2 linked regions of the uncultured Dysgonomonas sp. genome follow. Each later gene encodes a partner of the first gene's protein in a complex. Links are inferred from orthologs where the notes say so. Each region holds a gene or a part of one and is shown in the gene's direction. Other genes may lie near its edges. The genes, in order: tsaE and tsaD.

Region 1 (10,166 bases):
CCCGTAATCCAGAACACCTCGTGCCAGCCGTACGAACTAAGGATTATAGGAGTCAGTATCAGCGCTAAAACGACTCCTATACTTGTTCCTGAGTTGAAAATACCGGTTGCCACGGCACGTTCCCGTTTCGGGAACCATTCCGAGACGGCTTTGGTACATGCCGGAAAGTTACCTGCTTCACCGATTCCCAAACCAATGCGTGCGAAAGAAAAACCTCCAACGCTTCGGGCTACGGCATGCAGCATGCCTGCAAGACTCCATATTGTTGCCGAGATCGCGAATCCGAATCTCGTCCCGATCCAGTCGATGAAGCGCCCCATAACCAACAACCCTACAGCGTACGCCGCCGTAAATGCCATAATAATATGGGCATAGTCGGTCTCTGTCCAGCTGAATTCGCTTTCCAAGATCGGTTTCAGCAACCCGATTATCTGCCGATCCATATAGTTTATGGTCGTGGCGATGAACAGTAATGCGACCACCACCCAGCGATAATTTTTCATTTTCATTTTCTGTTCGATTTATAAGTATTCATCAAGGTTACATAACTTCTAAAATGTCCGTACAGCCCATCCCAATCTTGCGCATCGATCATCGTTTTATCGAACAGCGGTGAGCCTATTCCAAATCCTTCTACTCCGGCTTTTAGAAAGTTAGCCATGTTTTCGAGGCTGATACCACCTGTAGGCAAGAATCGTACTTCGCTCAAAGGGCCTCTCACATCTTTTAGGTAAGCCACACCTAAATTTCCTGCCGGAAACAGCTTTACCACTTCTATGCCTAAAGACGATGCCCGATATATCTCTGACGGTGTCATTGCTCCCGGAAATATCGGAATTTCACGCTTCAGGCATTCACAGATAACCTCTTCGTTCACAATCGGAGTTACCACAAACTGCGCTCCAGCATCCAAAGCATTATTCAAATCGTCTAACGAGCACACCGTCCCTGCTCCGACGTTCAATTGCGAACCGTATTGTTCAAGTGTGTATCGCATCAACCCACACATATCGGGTGTATTCATTGTGATCTCAATATTGGTCAGTCCTGCCTTGACATAGAGCGGCAAAACCTGCTCGTAGACATCGCGTTGCATGCCTCGGATGATTCCCACAATGGGTATTTGTTCGAAAAGCGTCCATGAAAATTCTCCCATAATCATCTGTTTTTATCGAACGACACGTCCACTACCATCACCATGCATAAGGTTTTCAACTTCAGTAACAGTCGTTAGGTTAAAATCTCCATACATCGTATGCTTCAGGCACGAGGCTGCAGTAGCAAATTCCAACGCCTGTTTGTCATCCTCCGGCCAAGCCAACAATCCGTAAATCAATGCTCCCATAAACGAGTCACCACCGCCGACACGGTCTACTATATACGTAATGTTATATGTTGGTGCAGTATACAGTTTGTCGCCATTATAAAGAACCCCCGACCATGTATTGTGACTTGCATTAATCGAACCGCGCAGTGTTATCACCACTTTTTTAGCCTGTGGAAAATGATCCATCAATTGGCGACACACCGATTCAAAAGCCGTGGCTTCGATGTATCCTTCGGTTTGGGTTGCATCAAAATTTTCGGGTTTAATGCCGAATACAGTTTCTGCATCCTCCTCATTCCCGAGTATAACGTCGCATTCGGCTACTAATTCGGGCATCACTTCCGATGCGGTTTTGCCGTATTTCCACAGGTTTTTACGATGGTTCAAGTCGACAGAAACCGTCAATCCCATCTCTCGGGCAACTTTGATAGCTTCAGCGCATACATCTGCCGCTCCTTGTGAAATGGCAGGTGTGATACCTGTCCAATGAAACCAATCAGCTCCTTCGAAAATCTTATGCCAATCTATCATCCCTGTTTCAATCTCTGAAATCGATGAATGCGTACGGTCATAAATCACTTTTCCCGGGCGGGCTACTGCTCCGGTTTCAAGGAAATAAACTCCCAAACGGTCGCCGCCATAGATTACATTTGGCGTTTTGACACTGTACTTGTGTAAACTTTGCAGACACGCACGAGCGATATCATTGTCAGGAAGTCGGGTTACGAATTCGGCATTTAGCCCGAAATTTGCCAGTGATACAGCTACATTTGCCTCTCCGCCGCAGTAGGTCGCAATAAAGCTGTCGGCTTGACTGAATCTTAGAAATCCGGGAGCTGCCAGACGTAACATTATCTCTCCGAAACAGACTATTTTCTTGCTCATTTTTCTTTTTGTATTAGGTTAATAGGCTTAGTGTTTAATCACTAACACAAAATAATAGCTATTTTCAGAGAATGTTTTTGTCTATTTTCTAAAATCCATACGGTATTTTAATATTTTGATCAGAATAGCTTAATATTAAGAAGGTAAAAATGACACCTTAATGCTGAGATTCAACATTCAGATGTCTTAATAATACGAGTAATAACTAGCTATAACCCTTTTAGTTCCATGCTTTTTTGATGCGAGACACGATAATCGGTGGGCGTTACACCGCTATATTTTACAAATTGCTCATTGAAGTGTGAGATACTATTGTACCCAGATTCGTAGGCAATCTCCACTATATTTTTGTCTGTATGAGCCAGCAATTTCCAGCTATGTTGTATGCGTATCTCGTTCAGATAGTTAAATATAGTCTTACCGGTACTCTTCTTAAAGTAGTTACAAAGCGTATTGGGACAATAATTCACAAACTCAGCAATGTCGTTAAGCCTTATCTCATTATGCATATTAGCCTTAAGATAGAGATAAACTTTATTTACAACATCATCCTTATGGTTGCCCAACTCATTACAGTCGTAAGCAAGCAGTTGTTCATAATCCTGCTCCTGCCCAAGAATATCCAGCATTTTATACACGTCCCATATTTTACGAATACTGTTGCTTTCCGGTATCATGTCCAACAATTCGACCACCTGTTTCGCCGACCGTGATGCCGTAAAATCGATACCAAATCGTCCTCTGTCTAACAGTCTGGCAATATTACTAAACTCTCGTTGTTCTGTAAAGTCCTGAGGTAAAATCTTCTCGGTAAATTGTACGACTTGGCGTATGTATGTGTAGCCTTGCGCTTTGTTGTACTCCATATCGCACGCAAATATATGAGGGATGTTGGCCCCAATGAAATACAAATCGCCTTTTTTGAACGGATAAACGGCGTTGTCGATAAAAAAATTACCCTCACCTTCACGGATATACATTAATTCATATTCGGGATGATAGTGCCATGTCTTATAAATGGAGTCGAAACGGAACGTGCGTTCGCCAAACGAATAACCATCCTGATAAATGATCTTTTCAAATAATACCTGTCGTTTTCTTCCCATATTCTGCTTAATTAAGTAATTTTTAATATTTATTGTCGCATTCTTACGTAATTGGCTGATTGTTTAATGCATTATCTTATAGCTAATTTGTTATGAAATTTTCTATATCAATAGAAGAAGAAAAGTCAGGACTGGAAAAATTATATAAAACTAATTCCAGATCAGTAGTTCGTAATCGTTGTTTAAGCTTATTTTATTCAAAAGAATAACGTTCAATCAACCTCGCATTTAAAGGTTCCAACGGATCGCCCAATTGACTTAGTTTGCTCAAACGAAGGTATTGTACCTAAAAATCTTAATGACCCTTAATCTTTTTCATAGCACGAAAGATACGAAAAATACATTCACATGGTAATTGTCAGCTGTATTTAATCAGCTATTTTGCAATGTTGTCAAGGCTAAAACTATATACTTGAAAATATTGAATATATAATCCCGGAAACGGTAATTTCTGAATCTTTAGAAATTTGCAACAAAGGAATTTTTTATTAATAGTATCATAGCCTAAAGATTAAAAATTGAAATTTAGTCAAAATTATTTATCCAAGTTTCTTTTTGAGGCATCTTTTAGTAAATAATTGTTTTTATCATTTGCTTCTGCTAAAGAGAGTAAATCATAATTAAGACAATATTTATTTTTAATAAAAAGGGCCGGGCTGTAATATAATTTCTGCTTCCTCATAAGAATTAACTAACAAAATCTACATAGCTTTGTTATTATCTTCAAAACGGACAAATAGATATAATTCTCCTTTTTCTTATACTGCAACTCCTTTTTCTTTCCATATAGATAATTTTATGTAAACCTCATCAAATAAAATAAGGAGATAGGCGTAAAAAAGTAGAAAGAATGAAAGACAAAATATATCTTTGTAATCAAATTAATGATAACTAAATATGAATATTACAATAAAATCTCTTGAGAACATAGACGAGGCTGCTACCGAATTTGTAAAGGCAATGGGCGATAATACTGTCTTTGCTTTTCGCGGCGAAATGGGAGCAGGCAAGACTACTTTCATCAAAGCCATCTGTGAGAAGCTAGGGGTATCTGATACTATAAACAGCCCTACATTCGCCATAGTCAACGAATATCGTTCCGATAGCGGAGAACTGATTTACCACTTCGATTTCTACCGGATTAACAAAGTGGAAGAGGCTTTCGATTTTGGCTACGAAGATTATTTCTACAGTGGTAGCCTTTGCTTTATCGAGTGGCCCGAACTGATTGAGAACCTCCTGCCGGCCGATACAGTGACTGTTAGTATCAAGGTGTTGGAAGATGGGAGTAGGAGTGTAGTCGTTGGTGCTTAATGTTCAGGTTCTTTATAGAAGATAAGGAGGGACAGGCTGTATAGTCTGTCCCTTTGTATTTTTAAGTTTTTCTATATCACACCGTAGCTTCCACTTTCTTGAGGAAGTCTTTACGCATCTCGTCCGTACCGGTAGAAGTGTGCTCACAATTGAGCCATGTGGCATTGTTTATACCTACCGAATAAAGCATGTTAGGAATAAAATAATCCTGAACAAAAGGCTTAAATATTTCGCCGGCACTCTCCGATGTTGTGATTACTGTAGTCCGTCCGATTTTGAGTAATGGAGTCCACCCATTTTCATAGCTGAAAGCAAAACCTTGAAGGAGTACTTTGTCGAAAAAGCCTTTCAGTATAGCAGGCATTGTTCCCCACCAGATCGGATATATGAATATAGCCTCATCAGATTTTTTCAGCATCTCCTGATATTTCAGAACGAGCGGGTCGATAGCCTTTCCCTGATTGTATACTGCAAGTTCTGCTTCTGAAAATGACGGGTTGAATTTATCTTTAGGGAGGTCGATAACCTGATAAGCCTTGTTTTGTTGTTCGAATTTTGCTGTAATTGTGTCTAAAATAGCTTTATTAAAACTACCATGCCATGGGTGGCTGAATACGATTGTTACCATTATTATGTTTAATTTATTTATAGAGTTGTTTATTATCAATATTGCTTAACCTGCAACATTGACCTTTATTCCTAATTCTTCGATACGCTTTGCGATTTCCTTTAATTTCTCCACAGACGCTTTCTCGAGATTCTTTTCGGGAGTTTCCCTGTCGATAGTGTATATCATTACTTCACGCGGGTTGGTTTCCTTCACCACTTGCAACCATGTCGAGATTTCCTCTTCTGTGGTGTTGTCCACGGTTTTTCCATTGTGGCTACCCGTTACAAACATTGTTTGCATAATGAAATTGCCCTTGAAGCGATTGAATATCTCCTTTTGTTTCTCGATACTGTATTCCGGCGAATTGGGACGGTCTATCAGACGCACGGTTTCCAATATGCCAGAGTCAAGTTTAAGTATATTATTATCTACCTTTTCCAGCGCATCGAAGACTTTCTGTTTGCCGGCATGCATCGCATTCGATAATACGCTGATCTTTGCCTTTGGAAAATATTTGTTCCGCAGTTCTATCGTATCATCAATGATTCCGGCAAATTGGGGATGCATAGTCGGCTCCCCGTTTCCGGCAAAGGTTATGACATCAATGGAGGTATTTTCGCCTTTGAGCCGTATCAGTTTATCTTCTAATGCCGCTCTTACATTTTCGCGGTCGGGAAGTTTTGTCTTCGTTCTGAAGTCTTTATTGTATCCGCATTCACAGTAAATACAGTCGAACGAACACAGTTTGCCGTCGTAGGGCAATAGGTTCATTCCCAGCGAACTACCAAGTCGGCGGCTGTGTATAGGGCCGAATACAATTTCGTGAAATAAGATGGTTGACATGATTTCTTTTAAACTTAGAATCTTTCTGCAAATTTAACGGTTTTATCCCTGTCAGATTCCATATAGTCCGTTAATTCTTTGTAAACGATTTCTTCAGCGGCACTTTCTATTTCGGGCTGTTCCAATTCTATTTTCAAAGATCCGCCAAAGGTAAATTCTGAACCGGATACCGATGCGATAATTATAAGTCCCCAATTGCTCAGGTCAATATCGTTATTCTGATCTGTATCTCCTTTTGTGAATTTTATTATTCCTTTCTTAATTCCATTGATAAGTGATCCATGATTGTAAGTTACAGTATTTCCTGCAAAAGATTCTATATGAAAGCATGTCTCATAGTCGAGAAGTGCTATAGATATTTTGTAAAGAAATCCGTTATGTTTCTTTTCTATATCTAAGCGAAAAGGGATATCGTTGACCGCTCGTTCCATTACCAACATATCCATTTTATGGAATATTCCTTTTGGGTAATGAAATACACTTTGTTGGAAATCATTATGCAGATTGTCGCTGAAACTGATTTTTATCTGAGGGTTGAGGTAAGCCGTTTTGCGGAATGCGGAGCAGAAATATTCAAAGCTAATATCTGTGGTTTCGAATATGTCAGTGTCAGGAACAAAATTTATAATGAGATCTTCTCTCAGGTAGCCCTCTTCTACACTTGTTTCGAATCGCCCGTTTTGAGACAAGAGCGTATATATTTTACCTCCGTTATATACTTCCATCTTCACCGATCGGCTTAGACCTATAATTACCGACAGAGCCATAATATTCTTATGTCCTTCGCTATTTTCCGCCTTCTTCAGAAGCCCAAGTTTTCTTATCAGAGAATCTGCATCTATGGCAGATGATGTAATGCCAATTGCGCCATCCGACGTCAGGTCTATATCTACTTCTTCCATATTTGCCGATGACATCAGGTCTACGATAAGGTATTCCATCATCGTAGCGATACCTTTAGCCTCTTTACTTCCAACATACATGGCAGGCCGCTGGCGAATGCTTTCTATCAAAGATATATCTTCCATAATGGTTTCTTTATTCTGCTTTTTGATTTTCAATATTTAAAAAACTTGACAAACTTGACACTTTTTACGCTATTTTTGACGTGTCACGTTTCTTCTAAAAACTTCGTGCTGCTCCTCTTCTTCTTACTGATTTTTTTAATAAAAGGTAACAAAAGTAACACATATATCAGTAAACAGTCAACAATTAGCAGTCAACAATTAGAACTCCTACTTAACGCTTACAAGTAAAGCTTTGCGCCTTAGCGTGAAATAAAATAGGGCGCTCACCAACCCGTAAATGTTAAAAGGTAACAAAGGTTACACTATTTCACTCATTTGCTAATTAATTTTTTCAAAGAGCTATAGGCTAACGGCTATTAGCTATATATAGATAAATTTTCCTGATTAATATTCGTTATATTATCCAACTCACACCATACATTATCAATATATACCGCAGCAATTTACCAGAGAACATCGCCACATTGACAATATATACATTTGCCCGCATATATCCCAAAGCTAGCGCGATGACATCACCTACAATGGGCATAAAGCTGAAAAAGGCCATAATCGCGCCTTTACCCTCCAGCCATTGCTGCATCTTCTCTATCTTGCCCCGGTCTACTTTCAGGTATTTTTCTATCCATTCTATTTTTCCCAGACGACCGAGGTAATAGTTGGTCATACCTCCCAGCCAGTTGCCTACCGAAGCTACAATGACACACCCCCAGGCATTCATCCCCATAGCCAACAGTCCGGCAAAGACAAATTCCGACCCGAATGGCAGAATGGTTGCCGCCAGAAAAGATGCCAGGAAAAGGCCGATATAGCCATATTCGACGAAGCCGTCAAGCATGCATCTTGTAGTATATGAAGAGGGCGAAAAGGGGAGCTATTATACACAGGCCGATGCCTGCTTTTTTGACCCACGATTCAGTTTTCAGGCTTTCTTCGTCGTATTTGGCCTTGCGCATGAGTGAGCGCGGACTGATAATCATAAAAATGCCGAAAATGAGCATGAATATGGCGTATATGTAATCCCAGTTAGAATATTGCATTGTATTACGTTTTAGATGGTTTCCTTCTTTTCTGTATAAAGATATAAATACACAATGCAAATATAGCGAGAATGGAAATACCGAAGCTCACTTTTTGAATAATTGTACCTTCGTAATATACTTTCACATCACCCGTTTCATTTACGGGTATTTGTATAAGACCATGTGCGCTTTGGATGATTGGTAAGTCTTTGTTGTTAAGTTCTGCCGTGTAACCTTTATAATAGAAAAGCGGGAGCTCCAATGAATCAGTGCTTTGCGTATTTATGCTGATACTTAGTATATGCTTGTCCCGGCTATGGCTTTCAATCGTTGTATTTCCATTTATGGAAGTAATACTGTCACCTCTAAGAAGAATGTGGTAAGCAGATTCTGCTTTATCGGGAACATATTCCGCTCCATTCAGGTAGAAAAAATTGCTGGCATCAGGCCTTTCATTTGTTTGCCCGATGTGGGTATGCATAATCCTGTAATTATCGTTGTGCATATATATTACTATGGAAGTGCATAGAATAACAGCTAAAACAACGATGAAACGGGCTTTTTCTTTCATAAATATTTTCGAAAGGTAATATCCCCCTGCTACAGCAAAGAAGAATGTCACCAGCAGATATAACCGCCCCGGATATTGAATAAAAGACAACAGGGTGAACGGAAACCGTCCCCACGGGAATAACTGCGAAGATGCAAAAATATAGAACAGCCCGATAAGCAGCCCGATATGCACACTTTTCAGCAGTTCTGATTTACCCCTGATAAAGAAGCGAAGCAGAATAACCGAAGTCAGCAAAATACCGATGCCTACGATCGATATATCATCCCGATAATAGAATCCGCTCACCAATCCCCAGAAAACATAATCGAGAGGAATCTTGGCATTGGCAGGTAGTGTCCAGTTGTTCGTTTCATAGCGGTATGTGTTTGCTTGCATCTGTTCCAGAAGCGGAAATATATAGACTGCTGTAACGGCTATAGTGACAATTCCCGCAAGAATGAGATAAGCTATCCTCTTAGGTTCTTTTATCAATGGTTTACAGTAGAAAATAAGAACTATCACCACTGTAATAAACGTGAGAACCGTAGAGATAACATGTGAAAAAATAAGCAGACTGAAACCAATGGCAATAATATACCATTTCTTATAATCGCCTTTAATTATATGGTAAAGTCCCAGGAATACCAAGGGAATAAATGTAAAGGCAAAGACTTCGCCCATGGCACCACGGTTGTAAATATCATAGAAGCGATAGACGGAGAATGTATAGAGTATCCCTGCAACAAAAGCAGTAAACGAACTCTTATATATTGTTTTCACCGCAGAATACATGAATATTCCGCAAAGAATGGTCATGGTAAACAGCATCACTTCGAATGCATTGTACGAACCGATAAGTATACCCAATGCGGCAAAAGGAATCAATATCACATCGGAGTAGAATACCTTGCTCAGATAGCCGTAGTTCAGTGCCGCAGCATAATCTATATAGTGCGGGAAAGTACCTTCCCGAAGCGCAGTAATCAGTGCCTCGAAACGTTTCAGGTGAAAGTAATAGTCATAGCCCGGGTGCTCGTACACCGCGCCGAAGACTTCTGTCATATAAAATGAAAGAAGTATCAATGTGGTAAAGAAAACCCAGAAATGGGATTTCTTATTAGCTGCTATGGTTACTATAAGACTATTTATTGTATTCATCATTTGTTTACATCACTCCGTTTGCGCTTAGAGACAAAGATATATATTATCAGCCCGATAGTGCTCAATATGGAAATATACCAGCTATATTGCTGTGTGGCTGTCCATCTGTAAACGACCTCTATTTGCCCTGATTTATCGGCTTCTATCTGTACCAATCCGTTTCCACTTTCAGTAACGGGTATTCCATTCTTTTTATCTAAATATGCCGCTTCATACCCTTTGTAATATACTAACGGCAGTTCCAGTTTATCCGGATTGTTTGTCTTTATATCAAACGAGGAAATGCTTTCTTTTCTTGTAAAGTTAGAGACAACAGC
Region 2 (10,024 bases), 1.5 Mb from region 1 along the record:
ATAGTATTCTCTCTGAAACCCGATACATGCATGGCAAATACAGGGAATTTTTTTTCCGGCAGATTTTGTGATATGAGTGAAGATACATTGGATAACTCTTCTTCGTATGCAGAGATATTATCGAAAGTAGTTAATGCATCTTTGTATATTTGCATCAGTGCAGGATGGGAAAAGTAATCTCTGAGGGTAGGGAAGAAAGTGGCAGGATCACTATTGTCTATGGCTATACGTCCGAAGGCAGGAAGCAGGAGTGGATATTTCTCTTTCAATCCGGATTCTTTTACGGCGTCAGGTTGCTGAAGATAATTGTATACATCTTTGTCGAAACGTAAGATGGTTATTTTTTCTTGTTGCGATAACCCGCTGTTTTTCTTTGTTGTGCCTGAGCATCCAATGAAAGACAGGATGATAAAAGTCAGCAGATATACTCTATTTCTCATTTGTATCCTTTTATGAATTCTTCTTTGCGAAGGTAATTTATATTTCTTAATTTTGTACCACTTTTACAAGCCATATAATTAAAAAACGCACAATATTATGCTTTATTTTAAAGAAGATATCCCAAACAAGGATAATAAACTGATATATATTTATAAGGGTATAACAGTCGTTCAGATGCAGAACGAAGTAGAAATGCTAATGTTATCATTAGGCTATAAACATCTGGGACAGGGATTATTCGAAAAGGGAAGCCGGATGATGCGTTTGTTGTTCGGGGCATTCTGTAAATACTTTAAATTCAGAGTGCGTATAGAGGATTATAACAATGGTGAAGTGAAAGTGACTGTATCGAAAGATACGACAGGATTGTCGGGTGGTGCAATTGGGGCGAATCAGGTGAAAAACGAATTTTACAATTTATCCCGGGCATTCCAAACAATATAATGGAAACGATGTTATAAGTCTTTGGATTTATAATATATAAAATACAATATTTGAATGATAACCATACTAGGCATAGAGTCGTCTTGTGATGATACTGCGGCAGCAGTTATCAGGGACGGTTTACTTCTATCTAATATAATTTCCAGCCAGAAAGTGCATGAGAACTACGGAGGTGTAGTTCCCGAACTGGCATCACGCGCACATCAGCAGAATATAATACCGGTTGTAGACCAGGCATTGAAAAAAGCGGGGGTAAACAAGAACGAACTGACGGCGATAGCTTTCACGCGCGGTCCCGGTCTGATGGGATCCTTGCTGGTAGGTACTTCTTTTGCTAAAGGACTATCTTCCGCGTTGAATATTCCGATGATAGATGTAAATCATCTGCACGCTCATGTGTTGGCTCATTTTATTAAGGAGGATAAAGATGATAACAATCAGCCTCAGTATCCTTTCCTGTGCCTGTTGGTGTCGGGTGGTAATTCACAGATTATCCTTGTCAGATCGTACAAGGAAATGGAGATCATAGGCCAAACAATAGATGACGCAGCTGGTGAAGCTTTCGACAAATGCGCCAAGGTGATGGGGCTGGGATATCCCGGAGGGCCTGTTGTTGACCGCTTGGCTAAAGAGGGTGATGCAGATAAATTTAAATTCAACAAACCTCACATATCGGGTTATGATTATAGTTTCAGTGGTCTGAAAACTTCTTTCCTGTATTTGCTCCGCGATGAATTGAGAAAGGATCCTGACTTTATAGATAAGAATAAAGCTGACCTTTGTGCTTCCCTTCAAAAAACGATTATCGATGTATTGATGGAGCAATTACGTAAAGCGGCCAAAGATCTGGGAATTAAAGAGGTTGCCGTAGCCGGTGGTGTGTCGGCGAACTCGGGACTTCGTGCTGCATTTGAAGATCATGCAAAGCGTTTCGGTTGGAAAATACATATACCTCCGTTTGGCTATACGACGGATAATGCAGCCATGATAGCTATGACAGGCTATTTCAAATATGAAGACAAAGAATTTTGTCCGATGGAGGCAGCGCCGTTTTCGAGAGTGGTAATGTAATAACTACATTTTCTCCGCATCTGATAGATTGTTCTCCACTTTTGCCAACAACTTAAGAAAGATATTTATTTCATCTTCCGATAATCCGTTGGTGAATATTGCCGTAGCTTCTGTCCAGCAGGTAATTACTTCTTGTCTGATGCTCTCGGCGCGAGGCAATAGAAATATGTTATAGCTACGGCTGTCAGTTATGCTTTTTTGCTTGACCACATATTTAGCGGTGCATAATTTGTCTATAATGCGTGTTGTATTAGCAAAATCTTTCTTTGATTTCTTTGTAAGTTCACTAAGAGACAGGCCATCATCGAGCCATAGATAGTATAAGATTACCCATTGCTCAGGGGTGATATCTAATCCTTTTTCACTGATAAGTCTGAATGCCAGTCGCCGGAGTTGGGCGGCAACAGATGCTATCTGGTGATTGATACTGTTTTCGAAATTATATTCCATCATTGATTCGCGCTTTAACTTTGCCCCATGCATGGGTATCTACAAGGCAGGATTCTTCAAATGTATTGTACATCTCTTTCAGGCGGGACATTGGTATTGCAAAACTTAATATATTTGCTTCTACATGAGGACGTACCGATGGGTCGAACAGTCCGAGAAATGACCGTTTGCCGTTTCTTTGATTTTCGGCAACTACCTGTGAAATAGTGGAGCTGCATCCGGAACCAAATGGAGCAGATACCGCATCTGGTTCATTGGTGTCGAATAAAGTCCATGAAATCAATCCTGTTAATACATCAGGCGTGGCGAAGAATATAATACCTTCGATATCGTCTAATATATCCAGATTATCTATTCGTGAAAAATGAAGGTATGCTTTGCCTGTAGGAGAGAAGCCAATATTTTCTACAAACTCTTTGACCATCTCCGGAGTCTTCTTGTATCTTTCTTTTAGTGAGACGAAAGACGGAATCCGTTCTTCCGGAAATTCAGAGAATCCGGTGTAAAACTTGCCACCCATACAACCGATTGTTTCTCTATCCAAACATATTGGTGCGCCTTTACGTACAATATCAAGTGCTTTAAAATAGCACCCATTTACTCTTTGTGGCACAGGTTCGGCTATGTCTGAATACCAGAAAGCTATAGGTAATTCTATATTCTCACCAAATGCATATTGCAGTTTATTTATTAAATCAGTAGATTTCATGATCTTGTAATTTATTTGTTATGACAAATATATTTACATTGTTTGTTATGACAAATAAATTGACGTTGATAATTCTTAGACTTTATATCTTTTATTGATAATTGTAAATTATCACTCATAATTATAAATCTTATCTTTGTAGAAAAAACGTATCTATGTCTCTATACTTAAGCATTATCCTACTTGTAGTTGTCCTCGATTTTGTCTGGACGCAATACTTGGCGTATCGTAACCGTAAGCGGATGAGCCCCGAAATTCCTCCATTACTGGAAGGGATTTACGATAAAGACGAATATGCCAGACAGCAAGCCTATCAAAAGATAAACAGCCGCTTTGGCTTGTATACAAGCCTTTTCTCTTTTATCGTAATGTTACTGGTCCTGTCTTTGGGTATTTTTGGCTGGCTCAACGAGTTGCTGAGACAATTTATAAATAATGAAGTCATTCTTACTCTGGTTTTCTTTGGTATAGTATATATTGTGAACGATATTATCACTTTGCCATTCAGCTATTATGCTACCTTTGTGATTGAAGAACGCTTCGGATTCAATAAATCGACTAAAGCTATTTTCTGGTTCGACCAGTTGAAAGGTTTACTGCTCACAACTGTTCTAGGGGGCATTATACTGGCTCTTCTGGTATGGTTTTATGAAACTCTGGGTACATATGCATGGTTGTACGCCTGGGGGGCAGTAACCGTATTTTCTTTATTTATGACCTTGTTCTATTCCAATATTATAGTGCCTTTATTCAATAAGCAGACTCCGTTGGAAGATGGCGAACTCCGGGATGCAATCGAGGCCTTTTCCCGGGAAGCAGGTTTTTCGATAAAGAATATATACGTAATGGATGCATCTAAACGTTCCAGTAAAGCAAACGCTTATTTTACCGGCTTTGGAGTTAAGAAACGTATCGTATTGTTCGATACATTGATTAATGATCTTAGTACGAGTGAAATAGTCGCTGTACTGGCACACGAAATAGGTCATTATAAAAAGAGGCACACATTGCAGGGTATGTGCATATCCATCTTATATACAGGAATTATTCTTTTCCTGTTATCATGGTTCCTCGATAATGAAGCCATTGCTTTGGCATTGGGAGGGAAAGAGGCTTCCTTTCATTTGGGTCTGATTGCTTTCTCTGTTCTATTTACTCCGGTTTCGATGATTATAGGTCTGTTTTCGAGTATGCACAGCCGTAAGAATGAATATCAGGCAGACGCCTATGCTGCCGGTTTTGGCTTGGCAGATTCATTGATAAGCGGATTGAAGAAGCTATCGGTAAAGTCACTGAGCAATCTGAATCCTGATCCGCTATATGTATTTTTCTATTATTCACATCCGACTTTGCTGCAACGGATGGAGGCATTAATGGAAATTGATGATAAAAAGTAAATTTTTATAAAGTATCATTAAACCTTTTAATTTTATTATATTCATATAATATAAACGGGGCTGAAAAACAGCTATTCATAATCTAAAAAATAATGCCTATGAAACGCTTTTATATAATTATCATTTCGTGCCTGATATTATTGCCTGTAAATATATATGCCCAGGGAGGAAAGAAAGAAAAGGTTAGCAAAGATATTTTCGGTAATACCATTATCGAAGATGAAGACGGAAGTAAAACAACAATAAAGAAAGATATTTTCGGAAATACTGTGATAGAAGATAATAAGGGCAATAAGAAGACTATCAAAAAGGATATTTTTGGAAATACTGTGATAGAAGATAACAAGGGAAATAAAGAAACGATCAAAGAAGATATTCATGGGAATACTGTAATCGAAGATAACAAAGGGAATAAGAAAAGAGTAAAAGAGGATATTTTCGGGAATACTATCATTGAAGACAATAAAGGAAATAAAACGACCATACGAGAGAATATTTTCGGTGATAAAGTAATAGAAGATAATAAGGGGTATAAGAAAACTATCAAAAAGGATGTATTCGGAAATACTATCATTGAAGATAATAAAGGAAATAAAACAACTATCGAAGAGGATGTCTTTGGCGATAAAGTGATCGAAGACAACAAAGGGAACAAAACGAAAATAGGAAAAGATATCTTCTATAACATGATTGTTGAAACGAACCGGAGAAAAGTAAAAATAGGCCGTGATATATTTGGTTATCTTCAATATGAAGAGAATAATAGAAGGAAGGCATATCTGAAAAAAGATATTTTCGATGCCTGGATTTTTACGGATGATAATAATAATGAAATAAAGTATTCCATGGAGTTTTGGGAAGATATTCAGCGTGATTTCAGAGGTGATGAAGAAGAGACCTTTTTCTGGCTGATGGATATGTGCCATGGATTGACGGACTACAAAGAAGAATATAAAGTTGATATTTTCGGACATCTTCAATTCAGCAACAACAAGAATGAACGGGCGTCACTGTCTAAAAATATTTTTGATGAGATGGTTTATGAAGACACCAAAGGGAGTAAAATGATATATCCGCAGAATTTTTGGAATAAGATGCGCAAACATAGTTCGGATAAAAAAATATTTATGGATCTTATACAACGCTATCTGTTCGAATAGGGAAATTTATTTATGGAATTTCAGTATTTTCATACTCTATTTAATATCAGAATGAAAAACACGATTGAGTATGAGAATGTATTTCACTTTTCCTCTATTTTTGTCTTTTTATTTGTGCATATATTCCCAACAGAATAAAGAAGTCAGACCATTTTACGTGAAAAATGATACACTCATAGAGAATCGGTTACTTTTGGATTCAAAGCAATTAAACGAAATAAATATTGAGGAATTCACGGAACCACCAATCTTTATAAGTACAGAAATACTCCCTCAATTTGTAGGCGGAGATAGTGTGATGGAGGCATTCTTTAATAAGAATATCCGGTATCCCCGTACAGTAACCAAAGGGGAAGTGCAGGGTTTTGTTATTGCAAGGTTTGTTGTATTAAAAGATGGCAAAATTGATCCACGAAATATAAAAATAATAACATCTCTTTCGCATGATTGCGACAACGAGGTTGTGCGTCTACTACACAAGATGCCTTCTTGGATGCCTGGAAGACAAGGAGGATTTCCAGTCCCTTTTTATCAGACTATAGGCGTTTATCTGGGAAAGAAAAAACTTAAGACAGTAAGGCGTTTGGTGCCAGGCGAAATTAATGTGGATGAATGCAAATGGAACGGTTATCACGAAATTATAGAAAAACGATATTAATAATAGCCAAAACCTTTATACCATGTTGAAAAAACTACATCTTACCTGTTTTGCTTTTGTTTTATTATTTCCTCTTTTTGCTCAGGAACCACAGACTATTCATGTGATGGTGGCTTTGTGCGATAATAAATATCAGGGCATAGTGAAAGTACCGAAAGGAATAGGTAACGGGCAAGATCCGAATTCGAATCTGTACTGGGGATGCGGATATGGCATTCGTACTTATTTCAGAAAAAGTTCTGACTGGAAGGAGGTGAGGCGGCTAAAGGCTGACGATATCCGTCTCGAACGTATTGTCTTCAAACATAAAACGAAAGATTACTACCTTATCGCCGATGCTTATGACGGACAATACATAAAGAACTGTACAGAAGATTTCCTCAGCTCATGTTCAGGGAGTAAGAAGGATACTGTAATGATCGGGAAAACGGTTGTCGGACTCAATGGGAATGCTAAACTACTCGCTTATATAGGGCATAACGGGTTAATGGATTTTTCGTTGGCAAATACTTATAGCACTGTAGATGGTAAAACGCGTGATGCGATAATCCTTGCTTGCTATAGTAAGCGGTATTTTACACCGTATCTGCGTTCAGCTAAAGCCAATCCATTGCTTTGGTCTACCCATCTGATGAGCCCCGAAGCATACACATTACATGATGCAATCGCTACATACATCGCAGGAGGGACGAATGCTGCTGTGCGGGAAAGTGCTGCTGCCGCTTATAATAAATATCAGAAATGCGGGATAAAAGGCGCCAGAGGATTATTGACTACCGGATTCTGAATTATGTGAATCAGTATTTGAAAACTTTATCTATGTATATAGCTGATAGCCTTTAGCTGTTAGCAGATGGTTCTTTGAAGTATTGATCGGCCCCTCCAACCTCCCCAAGGGGAGGCTACAAAGAGGGTAAAAGTAATAGGTAGAAAAAGTGTTACGTTTGTTACTTTTTAACAAGTAGTAAGCTGAAAGTTATATGAGATACGAGTAGACAAGACACGAGATACAAGCTGCTAACTGATGACTGTTCATTGTTCACTGATAACTGAACTGTTATATGTGTTACCTTTGTTACTTTTTATATAGTGTTCTTTGTGCTCCTCGTGGTAAAGATATTAACCACTAAGTGCACGAAGGAAATCACAAAGGGATAAAAGGATAAAAAACTGTTACCTTTGTTACCTTTTTGCACGTTAGAGCCTCTGTGTGAGAATACTGTTTACTGAAACGTTGATAATTTTCGGGTTTGCCCTAATTCTTAATTCTTAATTATTCGTTCTTCATTAATTCCTGTTACCTTTGTTACTTTTTAACAGTAAATAAGGCAAAACTTATATTTGTAATAACTGATAGAATAGAAATGAAAGCAGCAATAATTACAATCGGCGATGAAATTCTCATCGGGCAGATTGTCGACACCAATTCGGCATGGATAGCGCAGAAACTTACACTCGCAGGATTTGAAGTAGAAGAAATGCAATCGATAGGAGACGATGCACAACAGATAAAGGTTACCATAGAAGAGGTATTTTCCCGTGTAGACGTTATTCTTATGACCGGTGGACTGGGCCCGACGAAAGATGATATAACCAAGAAAACACTTTGCGACTATTTTGGTACGACGATGATTTTTGATGACTCTGTTCTCGAAAATATACAGAATGTAATATCCAGTTTTACGACTTTGAATGAACTGACCCGCAATCAGGCCTATGTGCCAAAAGATTGCACAGTGATACAGAACAGGGTAGGGACGGCTCCGATTACGTGGTTCGATTATATAGGCAAAGTGCTTGTGTCTATGCCGGGAGTTCCCCACGAAATGCGGTATGTGATGGAAAATGAGATCATTCCCCGTCTACAAGCTAAATATGATCCGGATGCATATCTCAAACGTGTATTCATTGTAAAGGGATATACCGAATCGGCATTAGCGATGTATATTGCCGACTTTGAAGATAATCTGCCCGAGGGTTTCGGATTGGCATATCTGCCTTCTCCCGGATTGATGAAGCTGCGTCTGTTTGTTCGGGGAGAGCATCGTTTGGAGGAATTGAATGAGCAGGTAAAAAAACTTCAGGATATATTAGGAAGTGCTATTTTGGCAGAGAAAGATATTACGGTAGAGAAGTTGCTGGGAGAACGCCTTTTCGAAAAGGGCTTGAGCCTGGGTACAGCCGAAAGTTGTACAGGAGGTAATATTGCTCATACCATTACTTCTATTCCGGGTTCGTCCCGTTATTTTAAAGGTTCTGTCATATCATATGCCAATGAAGAAAAAGTGAATATATTGCATGTATCACAGGATTCATTGGATCGCTTTGGTGCAGTGAGTGAGGCTGTCGCTGAGGAAATGGCCAAAGGAGCACAGAAGATACTGAATGTGGATTGCTCTATTGCAACTACCGGTATTGCCGGCCCTGATGGAGGTACGGAAGAGAAACCGGTAGGTACAGTCTGGGTTTGTACAACTTATAAGGATAGATGCGTGGCCCGGAAATATCAACTGGGACAATTTCGCGAAGCAAATATTGTACGTGCGACCAACATAGGAATGTTACAATTGCTGGAAATGCTGGAATGACAGCAAATTAATAGTTCTCGTGTTATTTTTCAATAAAATTATTGCTTTTAGCTTTTGTTTAATAAATTTATGAAGCTATATAGTGTTATTAATTTATATCCATATTATATTTATAAAATAATACACATACTCACAAACAATAATATGTACTGTCTATGAAACTTAACGACGAATCTGACAATAAGCCTGTAATAACCACACGCTATGTTTTGGATGCCAATTCTTTGATTACATATGTAGTATATGATGAAGATGGTGACTGGCAGTTTTTTAGTGATGAGGATATTACGGAAAGTGATGCCTGCGTAGTTTCTGTAAAGCAAATATTGGAGCTGGATGATAGTCTTAACGAACTCGAACTGAAGCCGGGGCAGGCAGCTGAAAGAAGTGATGCTGATGCACCCTGGCAAACAATCAAGCAGAAAAGTAGCCGGAATAATTCATTTGCAGAAGATGATGAAAATTAACTGTCTGGCTATTGTTAATGAATCGATCGGATAATATTTTTAGTAGCATAGGAGACATCTTTTCAAATAATCCTGCTTTTTATGGGATATTTATAGTCGTTTTGGGGATCATATTTCTGCTTACGGCTATATACGATGCTAAGTGGATTTTTGGAAATACTACATCTTTCAATATACAAAAAGTACAGGGGTGGGTAAATCTTTTCGGTCGAAAGACAACCCGGATTGCTGTCGGGATAATGAGTCTTGTGCTCATCTTAACAGGTTTGCTAATAACATACATTTATGCCTTCGGATAAAAAGCGTAGCCTCCGCACGACATCCCGTCTGTAGAGGCTACTTTGTAAACACAATCAATATTAAGTTTAGCCCTAATATTATTCTCTTGTGAAGAACCCTTATTTCTTAGTGCCCGACATGATGCCGGCATCTGTATCGTCGTTATTCAGGCGTTTGTTTGCAGCCTTGTACTGGCGTCCGAAGTTCAGGTTGAGCGTGAAGTTTACCATCACTATCTGTGCCAGATCATCGGAGTAGACATTCGATACATTCGGCGCAAGCCAGGAATAGTTTTTACTACCCTGTGTATAGTCTTTGCTGAATGGATTGAACATACCTGCTGACAGGCTCCATTTTTCG

Evidence for each region.
Region 2: the proteins of tsaE (region 1) and tsaD are in contact, whole or in part, in a crystal structure (PDB 6N9A), measured with the Thermotoga maritima proteins. The link is inferred for uncultured Dysgonomonas sp. from one-to-one orthologs. Residues at the interface, in WP_004082108.1 of Thermotoga maritima: Leu37, Gly38, Lys46, Lys57, Val59, Lys60, Ser61, Thr63, Phe64, Thr65, Leu66, Met67, Val69, Pro71, Tyr82, Arg83, Leu84, Asp86, Asp88, Phe89, Asp93, Ile128, Asp130, Glu131, Arg134; in WP_004082750.1 of Thermotoga maritima: Cys10, Asp11, Arg49, His50, Leu82, Gly84, Gly135, Gly136, Glu154, Thr155, Leu156, Asp157, Asp158, Ser159, Glu162, Asp165, Lys166, Arg169, Leu170, Tyr175, Lys213, Thr214, Leu217, Tyr218, Gln221, Arg222, Asn324.

Annotation. Positions count from the first base shown.
Region 1 is NZ_LT599032.1:2,989,775-2,999,940, forward strand. What follows is about bases 2,984-5,923. They hold tsaE (tRNA (adenosine(37)-N6)-threonylcarbamoyltransferase complex ATPase subunit type 1 TsaE), read left to right. Parts: upstream 2,984-4,215; coding sequence 4,216-4,632; downstream 4,633-5,923. Other genes in these bases: QZL88_RS12520 (AraC family transcriptional regulator), read right to left, coding at 2,984-3,318; QZL88_RS12530 (NAD(P)H-dependent oxidoreductase), read right to left, coding at 4,709-5,260; QZL88_RS12535 (radical SAM protein), read right to left, coding at 5,306-5,923. In the rest of the region: QZL88_RS12505 (MFS transporter), read right to left, coding at 1-509; QZL88_RS12510 (bifunctional 4-hydroxy-2-oxoglutarate aldolase/2-dehydro-3-deoxy-phosphogluconate aldolase), read right to left, coding at 506-1,156; QZL88_RS12515 (sugar kinase), read right to left, coding at 1,169-2,212; more of QZL88_RS12520, read right to left, coding at 2,422-2,983; more of QZL88_RS12535, read right to left, coding at 5,924-6,085; QZL88_RS12540 (hypothetical protein), read right to left, coding at 6,100-7,113; QZL88_RS12545 (YqaA family protein), read right to left, coding at 7,508-7,951; QZL88_RS12550 (hypothetical protein), read right to left, coding at 7,944-8,153; QZL88_RS12555 (YfhO family protein), read right to left, coding at 8,158-9,849; QZL88_RS12560 (hypothetical protein), read right to left, coding at 9,846-10,166. UniProt on the Escherichia coli protein: Required for the formation of a threonylcarbamoyl group on adenosine at position 37 (t(6)A37) in tRNAs that read codons beginning with adenine.
Region 2 is NZ_LT599032.1:4,511,885-4,521,908, forward strand. Bases 150-2,947 are described here. They hold tsaD (tRNA (adenosine(37)-N6)-threonylcarbamoyltransferase complex transferase subunit TsaD), read left to right. Parts: upstream 150-939; coding sequence 940-1,956; downstream 1,957-2,947. Other genes in these bases: QZL88_RS18570 (DUF2268 domain-containing putative Zn-dependent protease), read right to left, coding at 150-440; QZL88_RS18575 (hypothetical protein), read left to right, coding at 538-885; QZL88_RS18585 (MarR family winged helix-turn-helix transcriptional regulator), read right to left, coding at 1,960-2,409; QZL88_RS18590 (DUF169 domain-containing protein), read right to left, coding at 2,396-2,947. Also shown: more of QZL88_RS18570, read right to left, coding at 1-149; more of QZL88_RS18590, read right to left, coding at 2,948-3,115; QZL88_RS18595 (M48 family metallopeptidase), read left to right, coding at 3,271-4,512; QZL88_RS18605 (energy transducer TonB), read left to right, coding at 5,743-6,330; QZL88_RS18610 (hypothetical protein), read left to right, coding at 6,353-7,117; QZL88_RS18615 (CinA family nicotinamide mononucleotide deamidase-related protein), read left to right, coding at 7,695-8,918; QZL88_RS18620 (hypothetical protein), read left to right, coding at 9,074-9,385; QZL88_RS21235 (immunity 17 family protein), read left to right, coding at 9,403-9,684; QZL88_RS18625 (TonB-dependent receptor), read right to left, coding at 9,784-10,024.